One region of the Roseateles sp. NT4 genome, then DNA from elsewhere that is predicted to be linked to it. Evidence: riboswitches for the same ligand, from Rfam matches in the RefSeq annotation. Region 1 holds a riboswitch; the other holds the start of a gene.
The links. Region 1 has a riboswitch for cobalamin ahead of ACS5PN_RS30680 (TonB-dependent receptor domain-containing protein). Riboswitches for the same ligand answer to the same signal wherever they lie in the genome.
Positions count from the first base shown of each region.

Region 2: it holds a riboswitch for cobalamin, as region 1 does, so the genes downstream of both, ACS5PN_RS06430 (acyl-CoA thioesterase) here and ACS5PN_RS30680 (TonB-dependent receptor domain-containing protein) in region 1, are expected to answer to the same signal.

Region 1 is NZ_JBPZGZ010000008.1:129,720-133,868, reverse strand. Features, by position in the region: gene cobU (bifunctional adenosylcobinamide kinase/adenosylcobinamide-phosphate guanylyltransferase) at 1-181, opposite strand, end outside; gene ACS5PN_RS30680 (TonB-dependent receptor domain-containing protein) at 189-2,060, opposite strand; cobalamin riboswitch at 2,126-2,359, opposite strand; gene ACS5PN_RS30675 (hypothetical protein) at 2,355-2,765, opposite strand; gene pth (aminoacyl-tRNA hydrolase) at 2,762-3,394, opposite strand; gene ACS5PN_RS30665 (MdtA/MuxA family multidrug efflux RND transporter periplasmic adaptor subunit) at 3,476-4,149, shown strand, end outside.
Region 2 is NZ_JBPZGZ010000001.1:1,380,531-1,384,679, forward strand. Features, by position in the region: gene ACS5PN_RS06420 (ABC transporter ATP-binding protein) at 1-733, shown strand, start outside; gene ACS5PN_RS06425 (TOBE domain-containing protein) at 730-1,527, shown strand; cobalamin riboswitch at 1,580-1,787, shown strand; gene ACS5PN_RS06430 (acyl-CoA thioesterase) at 1,921-2,664, shown strand; gene ACS5PN_RS06435 (NF038122 family metalloprotease) at 2,863-4,026, shown strand; gene ACS5PN_RS06440 (hypothetical protein) at 4,099-4,149, opposite strand, start outside.

The DNA of each region.
Region 1 (4,149 bases):
GGGTCTCGAAGCCCGCAGGCCGTGAGGCGCGGTGATGGGCGATGCGCTCACGCATCTCGGCGTCCAGAGCCAGCGCGGTGGCGATGACCACCACGCGCCCCGGCCAGGCCAGGGCCAGCCTCTCGGCCCGGCGCGACTTGCCGCTGCGCTGGCCGCCGACGATGAGTTCGTGTGCGCTCATGGCGCCATTAGAGCGTGGGGGTGAAGCGCAGCGAGATCAGCGCGGTGCGCGGTGCGGACGCATAGCCATAGGCCGTCGAGGTCTCGCGGTCGAAGGCGTTGTCCAGGTTCAGTTGCAGCTTGAGGTCCTTGCGGATCTTGTACTGCGCGTTGAAGTTGACAAGTCCATAGCCGCCCAGCTTGCGCGTGTTGGCGGCGTTGTCAAAGCGTGCGCCCGAAGCCTGCACGCTGCTGCCCAGCACCCAGTCGCCCAGCTCGGTATCGGCGCCGACCGTGGCCAGGCGCTTGGCGCGGCGGGCCAGCAGCAGGCCGGTGCTGGCGTCGATGGGCTTCTGGAAGTCCATGGTGGCGCGCAGGTTCACGAAGCCGGCCTTGGTGTTGCCGGCCAGGGTCACGCCACGCAGGCGGGCCGCCGACACGTTCTGGTAGCAGCCGAAGGCGCTCTGGCAGGTGCCGGCCGCGCCGAAGATGATCAGGTTGCTGACGCGGTTGCGGTAGGCCGTGGCGCTGAACTCGGTGTCGCCGCTGCCGTACTTCAGGCCCAGCTCGACGTTGCGGCCGCGCTCGGCTTCCAGCGGTTTGACGCCGGGCTTGCTGAGGTCGGGGCCGTAGACGGTGCCTTGCTGGTACAGCGTCGGGGCACGGAAGGCATTGCCGATGGAGCCGACGACGCGCAGGCCGGTCACGACTTCATAGCCGGCCAGCAGGGTGCCGGTGTCGACGCTGCCGAACTGGCTGTCGTCGTCATGGCGGGCATGGGCCTGCAGGCTGAAGGCGCCGGCATTGAGCAGATAGCCCGCACCGATGGCGTTGCGGTGGCGCTTGCCGACGCCGGCGGTCACGAGGCCGCTGTTCTCGAGCTTGTCCTCGATGCGCTCGCTCTGGAAGTTGATCTGCTGGCCCTGGCCCAGGGTGTAGGAACCGGTCAGCGCCAGGTTCTTGACCTTGGTGATGGTCAGGTAGGGCGACGGCGTGGTCTCGTAGCGGTCGCGCGACTCGCCATAGCTGAGCTGGGTCTGCAGGGCCGGCATCCACTGCGCCGTCCAGGCCAGACGGGTTGCGTCGGTGTCCTGGATGCTGCGGTCGTCCGCCAGTGGCTTGGACTTGGACGCGTCGTACTGGCCGTTGATGTGGCTGCGGATGGCGATGATCTCGGCGCGATGGCCTTCGGCCAGCTGGGCGCCGACGCGGGCCGTGCCCTGGTATTTGCGCCAGCCGTCGCGGTCGGGCACATAGCTGAAGGAGCCGGGGTAGTCGATGGTGGAGTTGAAGCCGTCGCTCTCCTCGATGGCACCGGTGAAGGCGAAATCGATGATGCCTTGGCTGCCGAACAGGCCGCCATCGGCCTTGTGCGTAGCCTGGGTGCCCAAGGCCACGCCGAAGTCGGCACTGACCTGGCCACCGCCCTTGCGGGTGAAGATCTGCACGACGCCGCCGACGGCGTCGGAGCCGTAGATGGCGCTGGCCGGACCCTTCAGCACTTCGACGCGCTCGACCTGGGACACCGGGATGCCCTGCCAGCTGGCGCCGCCGGTGGACTGCGAGTCCATGCGCACGCCATCGACGAGGACCAGGGTGTGACGCGTGTCCGCGCCGCGCAGGAACAGGCTGGTCGTGGAGGCGGCGCCACCGTTGCGGACCATCTCGGCGCAGCCGTTGTTGCGCAGCAGGTCGGCCACGCTGGCGGCGGCCTGGCGCTCGATGTCGGCGCGGGTGATGACGGTCAGGTCGGCCAGCACCTCGGACAGGCGCTGCGGCGTGCGCGCGGCCGTCGTGACGACGGTATCGAGCTTGTTCTGGGCGTGGGCGGAGGAAGCCAGGGCGGACAGCGCGGCCAGGGCGAGCAGCGACCGACGGGCCGCGAGGAGGGAGTGAGGCATGAAATGAGACGCGAACGAACACCCAGCCGTGCTGACCCCCGCAGCAAGGCTGAAAAACGGCTTCCGCAGAAGCCCCGTCGTTGGCCGGTATCCGGGCTGGTGGACTTACTTCCGACGCCTTCCCGGTGCACGCACCAGTGGCCATGTGGTCGAAAGACAGAAGCTCGAGGGCCTCGTCCACTTACCGTTGCGGGGACAGCTCAGGTTAGATCTGCGGCGCGGCCGCTCGTCCTCCTGATTCCCGTTGAACTGCGGCCGCCATGGAGGCGGGCGCGAGCACCAACGGCGAGCATTCTATCGGGGGTGGCTGGCGGCGGCCGAAGGCTTGTGCGCTTTGGCCGTCTTGGGCGGCGTCAGGTGCGTGACCGGCGGGCTGCTGGCGGGCTGGGCGGGTGGCGGCAGGCTCTGCAGGCCGACGGCCTGGGCGCGCTGGTGCCGGGCCTCGGCCTCGCTGGCCCGGCGTGCCTGGGCCAGGACGGCGGCCTGCCTGGCATCCGCGAAGTGGCGCTCGCGCGCCGCCTTGCTGTCGGCGTTGCTGGGCTGGTCGTATTCGATGTTGCCGGCCGTGCCGCTGCCGGGGCAGGGCGAGTCGCGCAGGTCGCGGCCCTCGGGGCCGCAGCGGTAGACCGCGGCGCTGCGGGTCTGCGTCTGCGCCAGAACCGGCAGTGTGAGTGCAAGAACCAGAACCAGCAGCAGCGGTCTCATGAAGCCGGAGTGTCTACCGGCGGCTCGGGTTTGGGGGGCTTGGGGCGCGGCGGTTTGGCGTGAATTTTGGCCAAGGCCTTGTCCATCTGGCCGCTCAGCATCAGCTCGACGGCGGCGTAGCTCTTCTCGATGCAGTCTTCCACCGCCTGGCGCTCGGCCAGCGGCGGCTTGCGCAGCACATAGTTGGCCACCTCGGCCTTGTGGCCCGGGTGGCCTATCCCCAGGCGCAGCCGCCAGAAGTCGCCGCTGCCGAGCTGGGCCCGCATGTCCCTCAGCCCGTTGTGGCCGCCGTCGCCGCCACCCTTCTTGAACTTCATCTCGCCGGGCGGCAGGTCCAGCTCGTCGTGGATGGCCAGGATCTCCTCCGGCGCGATCTTGAAGAAGCGCGCCAGGGCCGCGACCGACTTGCCCGACAGATTCATATAGGTCATGGGCTCCAGCAACCAGACCGGGCCGCTGGCGCCGGGGGCGTTGTTCACCCGGGCCACCAGGCCGTGATAGGCCTTGTCGGGCTGCAGGCTTGCCTTGAGGCCGCGCGCCAGGCCGTCAATCCACCAGAAACCGGCGTTGTGCCGCGTGTCTTCGTACTCGGCACCCGGATTGCCCAGGCCCACCATCAGCTTGATCATGGGCGCAATCGTAGCTTTCGTGCTCAGCAATGCTGCAGCTACATTCGGCCAGGAAACTTGGCTGCAACAGGAGCGGACCGAATGCAGAACAAGGAATCCAAGAGCAAAAGCAAGACCTGGATCTGGGTGACAGTGGCCGTCATCGGCCTTGCCGCGGCGGTGTGGTGGTGGAAAGGCCGCGGGGGCGAAGGCGCTGCCGACGGGCCGGCTGGTGCGGCGTCCGCCGCCTCCGGGGCCGGCGGCGCAGGCCGCCCGGCTGGCGGGCGTTTCGGCCGCAGCGGGCCGCAGCCGGTCACGGCAGCCGCCGTGCAGAAGCGCGACATGGCCGTCGTCGTCGACGCCATCGGCAGCATCGCCTCGGCCAACACCGCCGTCGTGCGGGCCAAGGTCAGCGGCGAGCTGAAGGCCATCTATTTCCATGAAGGCCAGCCCGTCAAGGCCGGCCAGGTGCTGGCCCTGATCGACCCCAAGCCCTACGAGATTGCCCGCGACCAGGCCCTGGGCACGCTGGCCCGCGACCAGGCCCAGCTGGAAAATGCCCGCGCCGACCTGGCCCGCTACAAGGACCTCGTCAACAAGGACGCCGCGCCGCGCCAGCAGCTGGACACCCAGCAGGCCCTGGTGCGCCAGCTCGAGGCCACGCTGCTGACCGACCAGGCCGCCGTGGACAACGCCAAGCTGCAGCTGTCGTACACGCGCGTGCAGGCGCCCATCGCCGGCCAGGCCGGCCTGAAGCAGGCCGACCTGGGCAACAA
Region 2 (4,149 bases), on a different contig from region 1:
CAGTGACGCGAAGCGCCGCTTCGACCTCGACATCGGCTTTGCCACCGATGCGCCCTTTGTCGCCCTTTACGGTCCCTCGGGCGCGGGCAAGTCGCTGACGCTGCAGGCCATGGCCGGGCTGCTGCCCGTGCAGGCGGGCCATGTGAAGTTGAACGGCCGCGCGCTGCTGGACACGGCGGCCGGCATCAACCTGCCACCCGAGGCCCGCGGCGTCGGCTATCTTTTCCAGCACTACGCCCTGTTTCCCCACCTCAGCGTGCGCGACAACATCGGCTTCGGCCTGACGAGCTGGCGCCGGCGCCTCAAAGCCGACGACGCGGCGCGCGTGGACGAGCTGATCGAGTCCTTCGGCCTCACAGCCATGGCGGGCAGCAAGCCGGCCACGCTGTCGGGCGGCCAGCAGCAGCGCGTCGCCCTGGCCCGGGCCCTGGCCTGCAATCCGCAGGTGCTGCTGCTGGACGAGCCTTTCGCGGCCCTGCACCCCATGCTGCGCCAGCAACTGCGCGATGAGCTGCGCGCCGTGCGGGAGCGCTGGGGCATCCCGGCCGTCATGATCACCCACGACCTCGACGACGTGGCGGCGCTGGCCAACCGCGCCTATGTCGTCGACGGCGGCCGGATCACGGGCGAGGTCGATCTGGACAAGGGCCAGGGCCGCGAGCTGTTGGACAGCAGCTCGCTGCGGCCCGGGGAACAGCAGCGTCGCGACTTCCTGAAGATGCAGCTGCCATGAACCCCGGCGACCACCCGCTGCTGCAAGGCGAACTGCGCCTGGCAGGCCGGCTGGACGGCCGCTTCTTCGACCTGCTGGCTGCCTTGGCGCTGACCGGCTCGCTGCAGAAGGCCGCGCGTGCGGCCGGCTACAGCTACAAGGGCGCCTGGCTGGTGCTGGACGCCGCTGGCGCGCTGACCCACTCGCCGCTGGTCGAGACGGCCACCGGCGGCCGCGGTGGCGGCGGCACCCAGCTGACCGCTGAGGGTCAGGCCTTGCTCGTCGCGTGGCGCGGCCTACAGTCGCGACTCGCCGCTTTCCTGGGTGAACAGGAAGCCTGGCTCAACGAACAACCGGGGCTCACCGCCCTGCTGAGGAGGATGTCCATGAAGACCACCGCTCGCAACCAGTTTCTCGGCCGCATCGCGGGCGTCAACCCAGGCCCGGCCACGACGACGGTGCGCGTCGCGCTGGACGGCGGCCAGGAGATCACCGCCTCGCTGACGACCCTGGCCGCCCAGGAACTGCAGGTGCAGACCGGCAAGGAGGCCCTGGCCCTGGTGAAGTCCAGCGAGGTCGTGCTGGTGACCGACTTCGGCGGCTACAAGCTGTCGGCCCGCAACCAGCTCGCCGGCACGGTTTCGCGCGTGCAGCGCGGCGCGGTGTCCAGCCTGATCGGCGTGACGCTGCCGGGCGGCGCCGTCGTCACCGCCAGCGTCACCAATGACGCCGTCGATGCGCTGGGCCTGGCCGCCGGCCAGCAGGCCACGGCCGTGTTCAAGGCCCACGCCGTCATGCTGGCCGTGCGCGGCTAGGATGTGCTGGGCGGTTTTGGGAAAGGCTCCGGGGGCCCGACGCCCCGCCCGCCATAATCTTCCCGCCCGCGGTTCTCTGCCTGACGGCAGGGATGAAAAGGGAACGACAGAAGAGCCGTCATCGGCGGCTCATGCTGTGGCTGCCCCCGCAACTGTGATCGGCGAGCTTCGCGCGCCATAGCCACTGGCCTTGTGCCGGGAAGGCGCGCGCGAGGCAGCGACCCGAGAGCCAGGAGACCTGCCGCGCGGCGCATGTTTGTGTCTTGGGGCGGGGTGTCTCCGAGCAAGAACCGCCGCCGCGTGGCGCGTGTTGCTCGGGGCTTGCGCCGCCCGGGTGGCGCCGCCGTGGTGCCTGGTCTTGCCAAGCCTCCGCCTCCTTTTGGAGAGAAGCGCTTGAGCCATCACATCACCGAAGCCCCCGCCACCATGGTCGTCGTCGACATGGTCTGGCCCGATCAATCCAACCACCACGGCACGCTGTTCGGCGGCGCGGCGCTGGCCATGCTGGACCGCATGGCCTTCATCATGGGCAGCAAGGCACTGCGCGGATCGGTCGTCACGGCATCCGTCGGCCAGCTGGACTTCGCCGCGCCGGCGCCATCCGGGCATCTGGTGGAATGCCATGGCACGGTACTCCAGCGAGGCCGCCGCTCCGTCACCGTGCACACACGGCTGATTGCCGAGGACCTGCTCAGCGGCACACGAACCGACTGCCTGAGCGGCGAGTTCGTGATGGTGAGACAGGCCGGCGAGGGGGATGGCGCTGCCGTTGTAGCGCAGGCAGCGTTGCCCGCCGACACGACCTTGGCCTCCGCCCTGGTGGCCGAGATCGTCTTTCCGGGTCACGCCAACCATCGCGGCCTGCTGCATGGCGGGCCGGCCATGGCGTGGATGGCCAAGGCCGGCTTTGTCGCGGCGACACGTCAGGTCCGCCGCACCATCGTCATGGCCGCCAGCGAGAAGCTGGACTTCCGCGCGCCGGCCCATGTGGGCGAACTGGTCGAGGTGACTGCCACCGTGACGGGCGTCGGCCGCCGCTCCGTGCAGGTCCAGGTGGAGATGTGGGCCGAATCGCCCAGCACGGGCGAACGGCGCCACTGCACCTCGGGACGACTGGTTTTCGTGGCGGTTGAGTAATGCGGGCACCGGCGTCCTGGTCAGGGCTGGGACTGGCCACGTCACCCGCCCCCCTAACCCGACAAGCCAGTGCCCACCAGGCCGTTGCTCACCCCCTCAGCCAGGGGGGCTCACATCGTTTCCCCGTGCGGGCGCCCGTGATTTGCGCACTAGCATCCGCGCCTCATTCGTGCTCACTCGCATAGACAGGGAAGTTCAATGGCCAACGCGGCAATCAAGTCATTCATCGTCGGGGCGGCTTCGGCATTTGCCCTGGCTGCACCCGCAGGTGCAGCCACCATCATCCTGCACGACATCGGCGGCGCCGCCCAGGTGACCGGCACGCAGGCCGAGGTGGGCTTCAGGATCGCCGCGAAGTACTGGGAATCGGTCCTCACCAACAACGCCACGATCGAACTGAACGTGGGCTACGGCGGGCTGCCGCCGGGCGTGCTGGGCTCGACCGGCTCCAGCCTGTCCCAGTTCGTGCCCATCTCTGATTACTACAGCGCGCTGAACGCCACCAAGACCAGTGCGCTGGACAACCTGGCCGTGGCCAACCTGTCGCCGCTGAACGGCAATGGCGGCGTGTCGGCCCTGGTGCCGTCCTATCTCTCACCGGCCAACCAGACCGGCATCAACGTCGCCGGCGGCACCCGACTGGCTCCCGACAACGCCATCAACAGTACGCTGGCCCTGACCACGGCCAACGCCAAGGCCCTGGGTGCCAACTTCGGTCCCAGCTTCATCGACGGCACCATCCAGTTCTCCAACCAGTTCGCCTTCGACTTCAACCCGACGGACGGCATCACGGCGGGCAGCTACGACTTCATCGGCGTGGCCATCCACGAGATCGGGCATGCGCTGGGCTTCGTCAGCGGGGCCGACGATTTCGACTACAGCGACGGCTACGCCGGCTCGGTCGACGATGCCTGGTGGAGCTACGGCCTGGACATGTTCCGCTACAGCGCCACCGGCCAGCTGAACTGGGCACCGAACGAGCCCTCCTACTTCTCGTTGGACGGCGGCGCCACGCCGCTGTGGAGCGGTTATTTCTCGACGGGCGAGACCACCGGCGACGGCAACCAGGCCTCGCACTGGAAGGAACCCAACCAGGCCACGCCGTGCAACAACTTCCTGGGCGTCATGAACCCCTACATCTGCGGCGGCAAGATGGATTCGGTCACCGCCCTGGACCTGGCTGCCTTTGATGCCATCGGCTGGAACGTGAACTTCGACGTGCTGGCCAACCCGGCCTACGAGCTGACGACGGCGCAGATCTACGAGCAGTTCGCTGCGCCGGAGCCGGCGACCTGGTCGGTGGCCTTCCTGGGCCTGCTGGCTGCCGGGCTGGTCACGCGCCGCCGCAAGCAGCAAGGCTGAACCCTAGCGCCCTTCTGACGGATCGCCCCGGTTGCAGACCTGCACCGGGGCGATCTTCATGGGGCCGCCGTGTCAGGTGCCCACGGCCACCGCGCGAGTGATCTGCACCTGCACCTCGCCCAC